Regions from separate parts of the Micromonospora sp. WMMD1076 genome, predicted to be linked through region 3. Evidence: riboswitches for the same ligand, from Rfam matches in the RefSeq annotation. Region 3 holds a riboswitch; each other region holds the start of a gene.

Evidence for each region. Region 3 has a riboswitch for cobalamin ahead of metE (5-methyltetrahydropteroyltriglutamate--homocysteine S-methyltransferase). Riboswitches for the same ligand answer to the same signal wherever they lie in the genome.
Region 1: linked by a shared signal. The riboswitch ahead of O7622_RS16985 (acyl-CoA thioesterase) and the one ahead of metE (5-methyltetrahydropteroyltriglutamate--homocysteine S-methyltransferase) in region 3 are both predicted to bind cobalamin.
Region 2: linked by a shared signal. The riboswitch ahead of O7622_RS16970 (ribonucleoside-diphosphate reductase subunit alpha) and the one ahead of metE (5-methyltetrahydropteroyltriglutamate--homocysteine S-methyltransferase) in region 3 are both predicted to bind cobalamin.

The regions. Positions count from the first base shown of each region.
Region 1 is NZ_CP120862.1:3,571,627-3,577,266, reverse strand. Features, by position in the region: gene O7622_RS17010 (amino acid adenylation domain-containing protein) at 1-143, opposite strand, end outside; gene O7622_RS17005 (class I SAM-dependent methyltransferase) at 140-1,144, opposite strand; gene O7622_RS17000 (alpha/beta fold hydrolase) at 1,306-2,070, opposite strand; gene O7622_RS16995 (ABC-F family ATP-binding cassette domain-containing protein) at 2,383-4,020, shown strand; partial or broken gene O7622_RS16990 (ATP-binding protein) at 4,030-4,152, opposite strand; cobalamin riboswitch at 4,193-4,387, shown strand; gene O7622_RS16985 (acyl-CoA thioesterase) at 4,518-5,030, shown strand; gene O7622_RS16980 (LysE family translocator) at 5,034-5,640, shown strand, end outside.
Region 2 is NZ_CP120862.1:3,565,935-3,571,574, reverse strand. Features, by position in the region: gene O7622_RS16975 (PrsW family glutamic-type intramembrane protease) at 1-787, opposite strand, end outside; cobalamin riboswitch at 909-1,126, shown strand; gene O7622_RS16970 (ribonucleoside-diphosphate reductase subunit alpha) at 1,304-3,637, shown strand; gene O7622_RS16965 (ribonucleotide-diphosphate reductase subunit beta) at 3,628-4,656, shown strand; gene O7622_RS16960 (MFS transporter) at 4,678-5,640, opposite strand, start outside.
Region 3 is NZ_CP120862.1:4,796,224-4,801,863, reverse strand. Features, by position in the region: gene O7622_RS22570 (hypothetical protein) at 1-430, shown strand, start outside; gene O7622_RS22565 (sigma-70 family RNA polymerase sigma factor) at 609-1,682, shown strand; gene O7622_RS22560 (nuclear transport factor 2 family protein) at 1,721-2,572, shown strand; cobalamin riboswitch at 2,740-2,959, shown strand; gene metE (5-methyltetrahydropteroyltriglutamate--homocysteine S-methyltransferase) at 3,074-5,323, shown strand; gene O7622_RS22550 (short-chain fatty acyl-CoA regulator family protein) at 5,375-5,640, opposite strand, start outside.

The DNA.
Region 1 (5,640 bases), 1.2 Mb from region 3:
CGCTCCCACAGCGCGGTGTAGCTCAGCTCGCCGTCCGGGCCGACGATCGCGGGCCGGTCGCCGTCGGCGCCCGCGGGCCGGTGCACCAGGTCGGTCAGGTAGCGGGGGCCGGTCGGGTAGCGCGGGCCGGTCACGGCTGTCACCGCGTCCTCGTCGCGACCGCGACGATCGCCATCCGGGGCACCTCGGCCACGAACTGCCCGTCGGCCCGGTAGACCAGCGGACGGGCCGGCACGTCGTCGCGGCCGATCCCGGCGAGGTAGCGGGTGTGGTCGAAGTGGCGGGTCAGCAGCCGCCACACCTCGTCGTCGGTGAGCGTCGCGAAGTAGTCGCGCACGCCGTACATGTCGCCGACGTAGTCACGCATGCCGGCGGACGCGGACCCGGCGCTGTCGGCGCGCACGATCAGCGGGTCGTACAGGTCGACGACGCGTACCGGCAGCCCGGCCCCGGTGAACAGGCCGGTCAGCTCGGCGCGGCTGAAGTGCCGGTAGCCGTGGCCGCCGGCGGCGTGCGGGTGCACCACCTCGCCGAAGAACCCGGCCATCGGGCTGGACTCGTCGAAGTCGTGCAGCACGATCCGGCCACCGGGGCGGACCACCCGGGCCGCCTCCGCGACCGCCTGCGGCCGCCGGCCGGCCGGGATGTGGTGGGTGCCGTACGCCAGCAGCACCGCGTCCACGCCCGCGTCGCGCAGGAACAGGAAGTGCGCGGCCTGGCGGACGGCGGGCAGGCCGTGGGCGAGCGCCTTGTCGACCATGTGGCCGGACAGGTCGCCGGTGATGAACGCCAGTTTGGACTCGAAGCAGGCGGACTGGCTGCTCGCGGCACGGGCCACAGTGCCGTCGCCGCCGAGCACGTCGAGGATGAGCGTCACCGGGGCGGCGGCGTCCGGTGTGGCGAGGTCGAGCAGCCGCCGCATGCCGGTCCAGCGGACGAGCGTGTCCCGCTGGGCCCGGCGGTAGGAATCGCCCCGGCCGGTGGAGTCGGTGTCGAACTCGCTGACCGTACCGGCCAGTTCCGCGAGGGCCTCGTCGGCACCGGGACGCCCGAAGTCGAGCAGCTCGCGCAGTTGCGGGTGAAGGGTCGCCACGGTGTGCAGGTAATCGCGCAGGACCAGGGACGGAAGGTACGGCCGGCTCATGAACACCTCGGCGCACGCGACAGTATGCCGCCTCGTCAGCGACGTCCCTTCGGCGAACGGATGGCGAACTTTAACACCGCTTCTCGACCGTTCACCAGGTCGAATACCGGACATTGTGGAAGGTCCGGTGCGGGTACGAGTCCTTACCCGTTCTTTGTCGCTTATTCCGCCACAGGGGTGTGACTGGCGACGATGTGTCGCATTAGTTCGATGATTTCCGGCAGATGGTCGGTAAGGAAGAAATGCCCGCCGGGAAACACGTGCCACAACGGCTCGGTCACGCATTCCCGTGCCCACCCCGCGGCCCGCTCCCGGTCCACGTGCTCGTCCCGGTCGCCGAGCAGCACGTGCACCGGCACCTCCAGCGGCGGCTCCGGACGGTAGGCGTACCGCTCGGACAGCGCGAAGTCGGCCCGTACCCCGGGCAGGATCAGTTCCATCAGGTCGCGGTCGGCCAGCAGCGCGGCCGGCGTGGCCCCGAAGTCGCGCAACGCGTCGATCAGACCGGCGTCGTCCAGGTCGTGCACGCGCCGCCGCACCAGCCGGGTCTGCGGCGCCTCCGCGCCGCCGACCAGCAACGCCAGTGGCGCGGGCGCGCCGCGACGGCGCAGCTCCCGCGTCACCTCGAACGCCACCAGCGCCCCCAGGCTGTGGCCGAACAGCAGGAACGGCCCGGCCGCCCGCTCGGCGACGGCTGTGGTCAGCGCGTCCACCAGCTCCGCGAGGTCGTCCACCGGTGGCTCGTGCAGCCGGGCGCCCCGGCCCGGCATCAGCGCGACCTGCACCGGCAGCTCCGGCGCGGCCAGTTCCCGCCACTGCGCGAAGGAGGCGGCGACGCCACCGGCGTACGGGAAGACGAACACCTGGGCGTCGCCGGCCGGGGAACCGCCCGGCCCGAACCAGCGGCTCGCAGTCACCTGGGACATGGCCAGGAGCATAGGGCCGGACCACTCCCGGCTCGGCGCCCTGGGTGGCCTGGTGGGGCGGCTCGCCGGGTCGGCGGACGGTGGCATCGCCCGTGGCATCGCCGCCGGTGCTACGGTGGACCGGAGTGATCCAGTGGCGATCAGGCAGGCAGGGAGACCAGACATGGCGGGTGACGACGACATCTCCGGGTGAGACCGGACATGTGACCGACCGCGGGCGAGCGCCGTGGTCGTTTCGTCGTATCCCCGAGACCGTGTCCCCCGCCGGGCGGCTGAGGTCCGCCCGCCCTCATCTTCGAGGTCGCCTTCCCGATGTCCGATTCCTTCATCGTCTGCTCGAACCTGACCTTCTCCTGGCCGGACGACACCCCGGTCTTCCAGAACCTCTCCTTCACCCTCGGCGGCGGCCGGACCGGTCTGGTCGCGCCGAACGGCGCCGGCAAGAGCACGCTGCTCAAGCTGATCGCCGGCGAGTACCGCCCGGCCGCCGGGTCGGTGACCGTCGACGGCGTGCTGGGCTACCTCCCGCAGAGCCTGCCGCTGGCCGCCGACCTCACCGTGGCCGAGGTCCTGGAGATCGCCCCGCTGATCGCGGCGCTGCACGCCATCGAGGCCGGCGACGCCGACGAGAAGCACTTCACCACCATCGGCGCCGACTGGGACATCGAGGAGCGCACGCGCGCGCAACTCGACCGGCTCGGCCTCGGCGACCTCGCCTTCGACAGGCGCCTGGGCACGCTCAGCGGCGGGCAGGTGGTCTCGCTCGGCCTGGCGGCGCAACTGCTCAAGCAGCCCGACGTGCTGCTGCTGGACGAGCCGACGAACAACCTCGACCTGGGCGCCCGGCACCGGCTCTACGACGTGCTGGAACAGTGGCACGGCTGCCTGCTGCTGGTCAGCCACGACCGGGCGCTGCTGGACCGGATGGACCGCATCGCCGAACTCGACAGTGGTGAGATGCGCTTCCACGGCGGCGACTTCACCTCGTACGAGGCGGCCGTGCGGGCCGCGCAGGAGGTGGCGGAGAAGAACGTCCGCAGCGCCGGACAGGAGCTCAAGCGGGAGAAGCGGGAGTTGCAGGAGGCCCGCGAGCGGGCGGCCCGGCGAGCCGGCAACGCCGCCCGCAACCTGAAGAACGCGGGTCTGGCGAGGATCGTCGCCGGCGGCTTGAAGCGGGACGCGCAGGTGGCAGCGGGCAAGGCGAACGAGATGCACTCCGGGCGGGTCGACGACGCCCGGGCACGGCTGGACGAGGCCGAGCGGGCGCTGCGCAACGAGAAGACGATCACGGTGGAGTTGCCCGCCACCACTGTCCCGGCCGGACGCACGCTGCTGACAGCCGAACGGGTCCGGGCCCGGCACGGCGAACGGTCGCTGTTCGCCGCCGACGGTGTCGACCTGACGATCCGCGGTCCGGAGCGGATCGCCCTGCTCGGCGACAACGGCGCGGGCAAGTCGACGCTACTGCGCCTGATCGACGGCGACCTGGAGCCCGAGAGCGGCCGGATCACCCGCGCCGACGGCCGGATCGCGTACCTGTCGCAGCGGCTGGACCTGCTGGACCTGGACCGTACCGTGGCGGAGAACCTGGCCGCGTTCGCGCCGCAGGCCCCTGACGCGCAGCGGATGAACCTGCTCGCCCGCTTCCTGTTCCGCGGCCCGCGCGCGCATCTTCCGGTCGGGGTGCTCTCCGGCGGGGAGCGGCTGCGCGCCACGCTCGCCTGCGTGCTGGGCGCCGAACCGGCCCCGCAGCTCCTACTGCTCGACGAGCCGACGAACAACCTCGACCTGGTCAGCGTCGGGCAGTTGGAGAGCGCGCTGCACGCCTACCGGGGCGCGCTGCTGGTGGTCAGCCACGACGAGCGGTTCCTCGCCGCGATCAACGTGGGCCGCTGGCTGCGCCTGGCCGACGGACGCCTGGTGGAGACCGGTGCCCCGGACGCCGTCTGACCGGCCCGGTCAGACCGCCGGCAGGCGGGCCACGAACCGGCACCCGCCGGACACGTCGTGCGCGTGCACCCGCCCGCCGTGCGCCTCGACCAGTCCGCACACGATCGCCAGGCCCAGCCCGCCGCCTGACGCCTGTGCCACCGGCCCCGGGCGCTGGGCTAGGCTGCGGGAAGCGCTGGTTCACCCGGTCGGCGACGGCCGGGTGTCGTAAGAGGGAACCCGGTGGAAGTCCGGGACTGCCCCGCAGCGGTGAGTGGGAACGACAGCCGTCAACAGCACTGGGCCACGGCCTGGGAAGCGACGGCCAGTAGGCGACCTCGTGTCATGCCCGCGAGTCCGAAGACCTGCCCGCGTCGCGCGTACCACCGGTGCGCGCCGCCGTCGACCTCGCGGGTGGGTCGGGCGGGTGACACGCCGTACGGAGCGCCGTCGGCGTGCCCTCGACGTGCACACCCCGGCCGGTCGGCGGTCCGCTTCTGCGAGGACGGAACCGCACAGTGCCCGACACCATCACGCTCACCGGCCGACCACCGTCGGCCTCGCACCTCACCCTGTCGCAGATCATGGACCAGCACCACACCAACCTGATGGGCACGGTCCACGGCGGGCGGATCCTCAACCTGATCGACTCGGTCGCCGGTGTGGTCGCCGCCCGCCACTCCGACGGCCCGGCCGTCACCGCCGCCATCGACGAGACCGCGTTCCTGCGGGCGGTACGCGTCGGGGACGTGGTCCACGTGGACGCCCGGATCACCTGGGCCGGCCGCAGCTCGATGGAGGTGGCGGTGAAGGTCAGCGCGGACCGGTGGGACCGCGCGGTGCCGCCGGTGGACGTGGCGACCGCGCACCTGGTGATGGTGGCGGTGGACGACGACGGGCAGCCCCGGCCGGTGCCGCCGCTGCGTACCGAGACCGACGGCGACCGGCGGCGCTACCGGGAGGCGCAGATCCGGCGCGAACACCGGCTGGCGCTGCGCCGGGCGCTGCTCGACGGCGCCGGGGAGGACTGAGCGGTGCTCGGACTCTCAGCGGCCACGCTCGCGGGTTACCTGGCCGCCATCGTGGTGCTCATGCTCACCCCGGGGCCGGACATGATGTTCGTGCTCGCCAACGCCACCCGGTACGGCCCACGGGCGGGCGCGGTGGCAGCGCTCGGGGTCGCCGCCGGGGAGGCGGTGCACGTCGCCGCCGTGGTGGCCGGGCTCGCCACGCTGATCGCCGCGTCCCCGGTGCTGTTCACCGCGATCCGGTGGGCCGGTGCGGCGTACCTGATCGTGCTGGGCCTGCGGGCGCTGCGCGGCACGGACCGGGGCGGCGCCCCGGCGGACCGGCCGGACGGCGGCGCCGGGCGGGCGTTCCGGCGCGGCCTGCTGACGAACCTGCTCAACCCGAAGATGATCCTGTTCAGCGTGGCGTTCCTGCCGCAGTTCGTCCGGCCCGAGGCGGGGCCGGTGGCGGCGCAGCTGGTGCTGCTCGGCGCGCTGTTCGTCGCGGTGCAGCTCGCCGTGGACCTGGCGCTCGGCGTGGGCGCCGGGCGGTTCGCCAGCCGGTGGGGCGACAGCCGCTGGTCACGGCGCGTCGACCGGCTCTGCGCTGTCGCCTTCGTCGCGCTCGGCGTCC
Region 2 (5,640 bases), 1.2 Mb from region 3:
GCGCCGGCGCGACCGGCGTCCCGGACGCGGCCGGCCGCTCCCGGTCCAGGTGCAGGCGCAGCAGCACCCAGCCCAGCGACACGGCGCCGATGAACACGTACGCGGGCTGGGTGCCGAACGTGTCCCAGCAGGTGTGCAGCGTGACGGCCGCGGCGAAGGTGAGCAGCAACGCCGCCAGTTTCCGGCCGCCGGGCGCGGCGGCGAACGTGAACAGCGCGGCGGCGGTCAGCCCGGTCCAGGCCAGGTGCGCGGCGGGCGCGGTCAGACCGCGTACCAGCAGCGTCCGCTCGACCGCGCCGAGGTTGCCCTCCGACTCGACGAACGCGGCGAACGCGTAGCCCATGGTCTCCAGCGCGGCGAACCCGGCGCCGGACGCCACGCCGATCACCAGCCCCTGCGCCGGGGACGGGTGCCGCCGCCACAGCAGCAGGATGCCGGCCGGCACGATCAGCTTGGCGGTCTCCTCGGCCAGGCCGACGAGCGCCATCGGCAGGACGCCGAGGCGGTGCAGGGTGCCGTACTCCAGCCAGCCGGCGGCGACCACGCCGATCACGCCGCCGAGGAGCGCGGCGGCCCCGACGACGGCGCCGGGGACCGGGCGGCGGTCCGGCCGTCCCTGGGCGAAGGCCAGGAACGCGGCGGGCGCGACGCACGCGCCGAGCACGATCAGCGCCGGCACGAACGTGACGGTCCCGGTGCCGGCGAGTGTCTCCAGCACCAGCAGGTGAAGCCCGACACCGACGAGCAGGACCGCCACCCACGCCCAGCGGCGCCCGGTATTCCCCATACCGCCGAGTATCGCGTCCGGCGGCGAGCGCCGGAATCGGGGGTAGGCACTGTGGACGGTGAGATCAATCCGACACGCCGACACGACATCTGGTGTTGCACGGAAGCCATCACCGCCATATATGGTGTCTCTCGCAGCTGGTTCGGCCGGGGCCTTCACTGGTCCGTCCGAGGCAAGAGGGAACCCGGTGGAAGTCCGGGACTGCCCCGCAGCGGTGAGTGGGAACGACAGCCGTCAACAGCACTGGGCCACCGGCCTGGGAAGCGACGGCCAGTAGGCGACCGGCGACCCCGGTCGGGCCCGCGAGTCCGAAGACCTGCCAGCGCGCCGTGCGCCTCCGCGTACGGCGGTCGGAGGTCGCGCGGGACGACCGACGCCAGCAGCCGGGCCGGCCGCGCGCCGCGCCCGTTGGCGTCTCCCGCCGTCTCCAGACGGTGACAGCGAGGAGAGGTCATGACTGTCGTGCAGGAGAGTCCCCCGTCCGGGACCGGCGGGTCCGAGACCCGCCGGCCGGCGATGCGGGTACGCAAGCGGGACGGCGACACCGAGCCGGTGGACGTCAACAAGATCGTCCGGGCGGTCGAGCGCTGGGTCGCCGACCTGGACGAGGTGGATCCGCTGCGGGTGGCCACGAAGACGATCAGCGGGCTCTACGACGGGGCGACCACCGCCGAGCTGGACCGGTTGTCGATCCAGACCGCGGCTGAGCTGATCGGCGAGGAGCCGCAGTACTCGAAGCTGGCGGCGCGGCTGCTCGCCGCGTACGTGGACAAGGAGGTCCGCGGTCAGGGCGTGGCGAGCTTCAGCCAGTCGATCGCGTACGCGCACGGGCTGGGACTGATCGGCGACGAGACGGCCGCGTTCGTGGCCCGGCACGCCCGCAAGCTCGACGACGCCGTGGACCCGGACGGCGACCTGCGGTTCGAGTACTTCGGGCTGCGCACGGTGGCCGACCGCTACCTGCTGCGGCACCCGCAGTCGCGGCTGGTGGTGGAGACGCCGCAGTACTGGCTGCTGCGGGTGGCCTGCGGGCTGTCCCGCACCCCGGGCGAGGCGGTCGGCTTCTACCGGCTGATGTCCGCCCTGGCCTACCTGCCCAGCTCCCCCACGCTGTTCAACTCCGGCACCCGGCACACCCAGATGTCGTCGTGCTTCCTGGTCGACTCGCCGCGCGACGAGCTGGACTCGATCTACGAGCGGTACCACCAGGTGGCGAAACTGTCGAAGTTCTCCGGCGGCATCGGCATCTCCTGGTCGCGGGTGCGCGGCCGGGGCGCGCTGATCCGGGGCACGAACGGCCGGTCCAACGGCATCGTGCCGTTCCTCAAGACGCTCGACGCCGGGGTGGCCGCGGTCAACCAGGGCGGCCGGCGCAAGGGCGCGGCCTGCGTCTACCTGGAGCCGTGGCACCCGGACGTGGAGGAGTTCCTGGAGCTGCGGGACAACACCGGCGAGGAGTCCCGGCGTACCCACAACCTCAACCTGGCCAACTGGATCCCGGACGAGTTCATGCGCCGGGTCGAGGCCGACGGCGAGTGGTCGCTGATCGACCCGTCGGACGCGCCGGAGCTGCCCGACCTGTACGGCGAGGCGTTCGACGACGCGTACCGGGCGGCGGAGAAGAAGGCGGTCCGCACGGTCCGGGCCCGGGACCTGTACGGGCGGATGATGCGCACGCTCGCGCAGACCGGCAACGGCTGGATGACGTTCAAGGACGCCGCCAACCGGCTGTCCAACCAGACCGGCGAGCCGGGCAACGTCATCCACCTGTCCAACCTGTGCACCGAGATCCTGGAGGTGAACGACGACGCCGAGACGGCCGTGTGCAACCTCGGCTCGGTGAACCTCGGCGCGCACGTCACCGCCGACGGGGTGGACTGGGAGCGGCTGCGCGCCACGGTACGCACGGCTGTGGTGTTCCTCGACCGGGTGATCGACATCAACTACTACCCGGCCGAGCAGGCGGCGGCGTCCAACCCGCGCTGGCGGCCGGTCGGGCTCGGCCTGATGGGGTTGCAGGACGCGTTCTTCACGCTGCGCCTGCCGTTCGACTCGGCGCAGGCCAGGGAGCTGTCCACCCGCGTCCAGGAGGAGATCCTGCTGACCGCGCTGGAGACCTCCGCCGGGCTGGCCGAGCAGTTCGGCCCGCATCCGGCGTACCCGCAGACCCGGGCCGCGAAGGGTGACCTGCACCCGGACCTGTGGGGCGCGGAGCCGGCGCAGGCCGGACGGTGGGCGGCGCTGCGCGAGCGGATCGCCGCCCACGGGCTGCGCAACTCGCTGCTGGTGGCGATCGCGCCGACCGCCACCATCGCCTCCATCGCGGGCTGCTACGAGTGCGTCGAGCCGCAGGTGTCCAACCTGTTCAAGCGCGAGACCATGTCCGGGGAGTTCCTCCAGGTCAACACGTACCTGGTGCGGGAGCTGAAGGCGCGCGGGCTGTGGACGCCGCAGGTCCGCGACCGGATCAAGCGGGCCGAGGGCTCGGTGCAGGACATCACCGAGCTGCCCGCGCCGGTGCGGGAGCTGTTCCGCACCGCCTGGGAGCTGCCGCAGCGGGCGCTGATCGACCTGGCCGCCGCGCGGGCGCCCTTCATCGACCAGTCCCAGTCGCTGAACCTGTTCCTGAGCGCGCCGACCATCGGCAAGCTGTCCTCGATGTACCTGTACGCCTGGAAGGCCGGGCTGAAGACCACCTACTACCTGCGATCCCGTCCCGCCACCCGCATCCAGCAGGCCACCGTCGCGCCGGTGCTCGCCCCGGTCCCCGGCGTGGTCTCCGCCGTGAGCGACGACGAGGCGCTGGCCTGTTCCCTGGAGAACCCCGAGAGCTGCGAGGCATGCCAGTGACCACCACCGCACCGACCCGACACATGCTGCTCGACCCCGGCATGGACCTGACCCTGCGGCCGATGCGCTACCCGCGCTTCTTCGACCGGTTCAAGGACGCGATCAAGAACACCTGGACGGTCGAGGAGGTGGACCTGCACGGCGACCTGGCCGACCTGGCGAAGCTGTCCCCGGCCGAACGGCACCTGGTGTCGCGGCTGGTGGCGTTCTTCGCCACCGGCGACACCATCGTCGCCAACAACCTGGTGCTCAACCTCTACCAGCACGTCAACTCCCCGGAGGGCCGGCTCTACCTGTCCCGGCAGCTGTTCGAGGAGGCGGTGCACGTCCAGTTCTACCTGAACCTGCTCGACACGTACGTGCCGGACGAGAAGGAACGGTTCGCCGCGTTCGCCGCGGTGGAGAACATCCCGTCGATCGCCCGCAAGGCCGAGTTCTGTTTCCGGTGGATCGACTCCGTCTTCGAGCTGCGCGAGCTCCGGACCCGCGCGGACCGGCGGGCGTTCCTGCTCAACCTGATCTGCTTCGCCGCGTGCATCGAGGGCCTGTTCTTCTACGGCGCGTTCGCCTACGTCTACTTCCTGCGGTCCCGGGGCCTGCTCAACGGGCTGGCCTCCGGCACCAACTGGGTGTTCCGGGACGAGTCGATGCACATGGCGTTCGCCTTCGACGTGGTGGAGACCGTACGCGCCGAGGAGCCGGACCTGTTCGACGACGAGATGGAGAAGCAGGTGAGGGAGATGCTGGCCGAGGCGGTGGAGTGCGAGGTGGGCTTCGCCGAGGACCTGCTGGGGCAGGGCGTGCCCGGGATGTCGCTGGCGGACATGCGCGAGTACCTCCAGCACGTGGCCGACCGGCGCCTGGCCGTGCTCGGCATCGCCCCCGTGTACGGCAGCGGCAACCCGTTCGCGTTCATGGAGTTGCAGGACGTGCAGGAGTTGTCCAACTTCTTCGAGCGCCGGGTGTCGGCGTACCAGGTCGGTGTCACCGGCAGCGTCAGTTTCGACGACGACTTCTGACCGCCGCCCCCGCCCCGGCCGTCACGGCCGGGGCGGGACCGCGCTCTCGCCGGGCAACGCCGTGGCACGGACCCGCCCGATCAGCGCCACCACGGCGATCGCCATCACGGCCACCACCACGAACGCGCTGCGCAGGTCCAGGGCACCGGCGAGCAGGCCGATCACCGGCGCCGCGAGCAACGCGCCCGGCCACTGGCCCATCGCCACCACCGAGACGCCCTCGCCCGAGGTGAGGCCCGGCTGCTCACCGGCGAAGCCGAGCACCGTCGGGGTCACGCACGCCAGGCCGAACCCGAGCAGTCCGAAGCCGGCCATCACCGCGGCCGGATGGGGGTACCCCACCGGCAGCGCCACGCCGACGGTGGCCACGAGCGCGGACAGCCGGACGAAGCGGATCCGTCCGAACCGGCCGGCCAACCGGTCGCCGAACAGCCGGGCGACGGTGGCGGCCAGCGACAGACAGGTGTACGTGGCCGCGGCCAGCACCGCGGCGGCGCCCGCGACCTCGGTCGCGTACAGCGCGCTCCACTGCGCGCCGGCCATCTCGATGAACGAGGCGAGGAAGGCGATCACCGCGAGCAGCAGCAGCTGCGGGGTGAACCGGTCGCGCAGCCGCCGCCGGTCCTCGCCGTCCTTCGTCTCCTGCCGGGGCGTGTCAGGCAGCCAGCGGTGCGTGCCGACCAGCAGCGCGCCCAGCAGGACGCTGGTGACAGCCATCTGCGCCGACGGGGACATCCCGATCGCCGCGGCACCGGTGCCGCAGAGGCCGCCGGCCAGCATGCCGATGCTGAAGCCGGCGTGGAAGGTGGACAGGATGGGCCGCCCGTAGCGCTTCTGCACCTCGACCGACTGGGCGTTCATCGGCGTGGCCAGCAGGTTCGCCGCGAAGCCCCAGACCGCCAGCCCGCCGACCAGCGCCACCACTGTGGTGGACGCGGCCAGCAGCGGCGCGTTGACCAGGATCAGCGCGGCCCCGGCCAGCGC
Region 3 (5,640 bases):
GGTGCGTCTGCCGATAGGCAACATCAGCGGCCTCTGCTACAGCGCGACGGCTGCGGGCGGAGCCGGTAAGTATGCTGCCCGACGGTTGGGTAGCCTGTGGACCCATCCCGGCGCCGGTGCGCTGACGAGTGGATGGACGCTGGTGAAGAGCAACCTGACGAGTCACGACAATCGCTCCGACCAAGGCATCGACTGCTCCGAGAACTATATCTGGAACACCAAGTCGATCAACACCTCGACGCCGGCTACCGGATGGAACTGGGTGTACCAGTACAACTGGTCCGGAGGCATTGTGGAGAGCGACATCGGAATTCCGGGTAACAACCTGGCCGACGAGATCGAAGATGTCACCCATGTGGGAAGCGAATTCTTCGTCGGCGTCAATCGGAACGACGGGCTGGCCGACTCCGTGAAGGTCTTCATCGAGTAACGTACGGTGGCCTCGTGGCTGGTCCGCGGCGACGCACTGCATGGGTGAGCCCTTCCAAGCTCATGGTGCCGCCCAGGGCGGGAGATCGATGAGGGTGAGGCCCGGGGCATTCTGAACATCATCGGTCCGGTGGCGGCGTCCCGTGGTGCGAACGGTGCCCGGCAGTAGATTGAGGCGGATGGGACAGGGCGAACCATGGGCGGAACCCGATCCGTCCGGCGAGGACGCGACGGCCAGGGTGCTGGCGGCGGCGCGTGCGGGCGACGGCGCGGCCTTCAGTCGTCTGGTCGCACCCCTGCGGGACGAGCTGCGCGCACACTGCTACCGGATGCTCGGTTCCCTCCACGATGCGGAGGACGCGGTCCAGGACACCATGGACCGGGCGTGGCGGGCTGTCGACCGGTTCGAGGGTCACGGGTCCATCCGGCCATGGCTCTACCGGATCGCCACCAACCGCGCGCTGTCGCTCCTCGACGCGCGCGGGCGGCGTGAACTGCCCACCGATTTCGCCGCCCAGGGTGTGCCCCGGGCCGAGGCGAGCTGGCTCGAACCGTATCCGGACCGCCTTGCGGGCCCGTCGGTCGCGCCGGATCCGGAGGCCCACACGATCGCGAGGGAGACCATGGAACTCGCGTTCGTCGCCGCCCTGCAACATCTGCCGCCGCGGCAACGTGCCGTTCTGCTGCTGCGCGACGTTCTCGGTTACTCCGCCGAGGAGACCGCCGGGATGCTGGTCACCACCGTCGCCGCGGTCAACAGCGCGATGCAGCGAGCCCGCCGGGTCGTCGCCGACCTGACGCCGTCCGGCAGCCAGCAGCGGATCCTCGCCGAGCTGGGCGACGCCGGACAGCGGGAGGTGGCCAGGCGGTACGCCGCGGCGTGGGAGTCCGGCGACGTCGAGACGATCGTGGCGATGCTGACGGCGGACGCGCGGTACTCGATGCCGCCGCTGGCCGTCTGGTACGAGGGCCACGAGCAACTCCGCGGTTTCCTGGCCGAGGTGACGGCTGGGCGGAGGTGGCGGTTCCTGCCGACGCGAGCCAACGGGCAGCTCGCGTTCGGGACGTACCTGTGGAGCGAAGCGGCTGCCGCCTACCTGCCGGCGGGGCTGGACCTGCTCGTGCTGCGGGGGCGCCGGGTGGCCGAGGTCGTCTCGTTCCTCGACGCGCGCCTGCCCGCCTTCGACCTGCCGGACCGGCTGTCGGAAAGTTCGCGCGGAAGCGATGAGTCCACGGTTCGGCCGGGGTTGTAGTCCTGACGGACTCACCAGCCACGAAGGGCAGAACCGACATGCCGAGCAACGACGAACAGATCCGGGCCGTGGTCGAGCGGTGGGCCGCCGCGGTCCATCACGGGGACCTCGCCGCCGTCCTGGCCGACCATGCCGAGGACATCGTGATGTTCGACGTGCCGCCGCCGTACGAGGGCGTGCGCGGGTTGGACGCCTACCGGGAGGTCTGGCCGCCGTTCTTCCGGTGGCAGGCGCAGGGCGCGTCGTTCGAGATCGAGTCGCTGGATGTCGTGGCCGGCGAGGACGTGGCGTTTGCGTACGCGCTGTTGCGTTGCGGCACGCCGGGCGACTTCGTCGCGCATCCGGAGAACCGCCTGCGGCTGACCCTCGGCCTGCGTAAGCAGGAGGGGCTGTGGGTCGTCACCCACGAGCACCACTCCTTTCCACTCGCCGACCCCGCCGAGTCCGACGACCGGGACGCCACCGCCGCCGAGGTGGAGGTGCGCCGGCTCCACCAGCGCTGGTTCGACGGCACCGCGGCCAGGGACCTCGATGCCCTGATGGACGCCATCGCCGATGACGTGGTCTCGTACGAGCACGACCAGCCGCTGCGGCACGTCGGCGTGGAGGCGGTCCGCGAGGTCTGCGCGGCGGGTCTGGCGGCAGCGGGTGACGGGGCGGTCGCGTGGGACGTGCCCGATCTGACGATCGTGGTCGACGGCGACCTGGCCGTCGCGTGGGGCCTCAACCGCGTCACGGTACGCCCGAGCGACGGCCCGCCGACCGAGAGCTGGTCCCGCGGCACCCGGGTCTTCCGGCGACGCGACGGGGCCTGGCTCATGACCCACCAGCACCTCTCCTACCCGTACGACCCCTCGACCGAGAAGGCACGGACGGATCTGCGTCCGTAGCGGCGCCGGGTGCGAGGTCAGGGCGGTGCGGGCGGCCGGAAGGCGCGCCCGCACCGTACCGGCGGGACATCACACCTCGGGCGGACCTCGCCGGCGCGGAGACCCTTCCGGCCTCGTTCCACACCGAACAGGACGGACGCACCGACCACGTCGGCTCACCACCCCATAGGATGGATGACGGTGCTGGTTCGCCGTGCCCGTGACGGGTGCGGCGTCGTAAGAGGGAACCCGGTGTGAGTCCGGGACTGCCCCGCAGCGGTGAGTGGGAACGACAGCCGTCAACGAAGCACTGGACCGAGAGGTCTGGGAAGCGACGGCCGGTAGGTGACCGGGTGGATCCGGTCGTGCCCGCGAGTCCGAAGACCTGCCCGCACCGCGCACACCATCCGGTGTGCGCCGCCGGCGGCCGCTCGGGACGGCCGGGGCGGAAGCCGGTACGCCGCCCGTACCCCTTCCCTCCCTGCCCCGATCGGCCTCGTGTGCTTCGAGGGAAGGATCTCCATGAGTACCGCATTCGGTCAGAGCACCGTGCTGGGCTATCCGCGCATCGGCGGCAACCGGCAACTCAAGAAGGCCGTCGAGGCCTACTGGGCGGGCCGGATCGACGCCGAGGAGCTGGCGGCGACCTCTGCCGCACTACGGGCGGATGTCTGGCGGACGCTGCGCGACGCGCGCCTGGACGCGATCCCGTCCAACACGTTCTCCTACTACGACCACGTGCTCGACACGGCCGTCGCTGTCGGCGCGATCCCGCACCGGTTCGCCCGCCTCGGCCTCGGCGATCTGGACACCTACTTCGCGATGGCCCGGGGCGTCGACGCCGAGCCGGCGCTCGAACTGACGAAGTGGTTCGACACCAACTACCATTATCTGGTCCCCGAGATCGGCTCCGACACCACCTTCGCGGCGAATCCCGACAAGGCGCTGCGCGAGCACCGCGAGGCCCGCGAGCTGGGAATCGACAGCCGGCCGGTGCTGGTCGGGCCGGCCACGTTCCTGCTCCTGGCCAAGCCCACCGAGGCGGGCGGTGAACCGTTCGAGCGGCTGACCGACCTGGTCGGCGTGTACGCCGACATCCTGCGTTCCCTCGCTGCGGCGGGTGTGCGATGGGTGCAGCTGGACGAGCCCGCCTACGTCGCCGACCGGAGCACCGCCGAGATCGACGCGCTGCGGGAGGCGTACACCCGGCTCGGCGCTGTGGAACAGCGGCCGGCGATCTTCGTCGCCACCTACTTCGGCGAACTCGGTGACGCGCTGCCCGCCCTGCTCGCCACGCCGGTCGAAGCGGTCGGTGTGGATCTGGTTGCCGGGCCTGGCAACCTGCGGCGGCTGGCCGGTGCGGGACCGCTGCGCGGCAAGACGATCGTCGCCGGCCTCGTCGACGGCCGCAACGTCTGGTGTACCGACCTGCGCGCCGCCGTGGCGGCTGGTGCCGCCGTCACCGGGCTCGCCGACCACGTCGCCGTGTCCACCTCGTGCTCGCTGCTGCACGTGCCGGTGGACCTGTCCGCCGAGACCGCTCTCGACCCGGCGCTGCGTCAGCGGCTCGCCTTCGCCCGGCAGAAGGTCGACGAGGTCGTCCGGCTGAGCCGAGCACTGCGGAACGGCACCACGTCCCTGCCCGAGCCGCTGCCGCCCACCCCGGCCGCATGGCGCGACGACACCGTACGCGGCCGGCTCGCCGCGTTGCGCACCGCGGATCGGCAGCGCGGTGCCTACCCGGAGCGAGCGGCGGCACAGCAGGCCCGGCTGAACCTGCCACCCCTGCCGACCACGACCATCGGATCGTTCCCGCAGACCGACGAGCTGCGCCGTGCGCGTGCCGAGCATCGTGCCGGGCGCCTCGACGACACCGCCTACACCCGGCGGATGCGCGCCGAGGTCGAGCACGTCATCCGGCTTCAGGAGCGGCTGGGCCTGGACGTGCTCGTGCATGGCGAGCCGGAACGGAACGACATGGTCCAGTACTTCGGCGAGCAACTGGACGGGTTCGCCGCCACCGAGCACGGCTGGGTGCAGTCCTACGGCTCCCGATGCGTGCGTCCGCCCATCATCTACGGCGACGTGGCCCGCAGGGCACCGATGACCGTCGACTGGTCCACCTACGCGCAGTCCCTGACGGACCGGCCGGTCAAGGGCATGCTCACCGGCCCGGTCACGATCCTGGCCTGGTCGTTCGTCCGCAGCGACCAACCACTCGCAGACACCGCGGACCAGGTCGCGCTCGCCCTGCGCGACGAGTGCCGCGATCTCGAGGCAGCCGGCATCCGCGTCATCCAGGTCGACGAGCCGGCGCTGCGTGAGACGCTGCCACTGCGCAGAGCGGACCACAGGGCGTACCTGGACTGGGCAGTCGGGGCGTTCCGCCTGGCCACCTGCGGCGTCGCCGACGACACCCAGATCCACACCCACCTGTGCTACTCCGAGTTCGGGGAGGTGATCACGGCCATCGACGCCCTCGACGCCGACGTCACAAGCATCGAGGCATCCCGCTCCCGGATGGAGGTCCTCGACGACCTCGCCGCGATCGGATACCGCAGGGGTGTGGGGCCCGGCGTCTGGGACATCCACTCACCCCGGGTGCCGTCCCACGACGAGGTCGTCGGCGCGCTGCGCCGGGCCGTGACCGCGGTGCCGGCCGAAAGGCTGTGGGTGAACCCCGACTGCGGCCTCAAGACGCGCGGCTATCCCGAGGTCGAGGCGTCCCTCCAGCACCTGGTCGCCGCCGCGGCCGAGCTACGCGGACGCTGAGCCGCCGGGCCGGGCGGAACGCCGCGCCGTTCCGCCCGGCCCGGGCCCGGCTCAGCCCTTGAGGGGGTACGGGATGAAGGTGCTGCGGTTCTCGTCGACGTCGAGCCGGCGGCTGATCGGCGCGGCGGCCCGTTGCGGGCAGGTCATCCGCTCGCAGGTCTTGCAGCCCGGGCCGATCGGCGTGGCAGCTTCCGCCGCGTGCAGGTCCATCCCGGCGGAGTAGACCAACCGGTCGGCGTGCCGCGTCTCGCAGCCCAGGCCGACGGCGTAGACCTTGCCGGGCTGGTTGTAGCCGCCGTGGTGGCGGGTGATGGTGC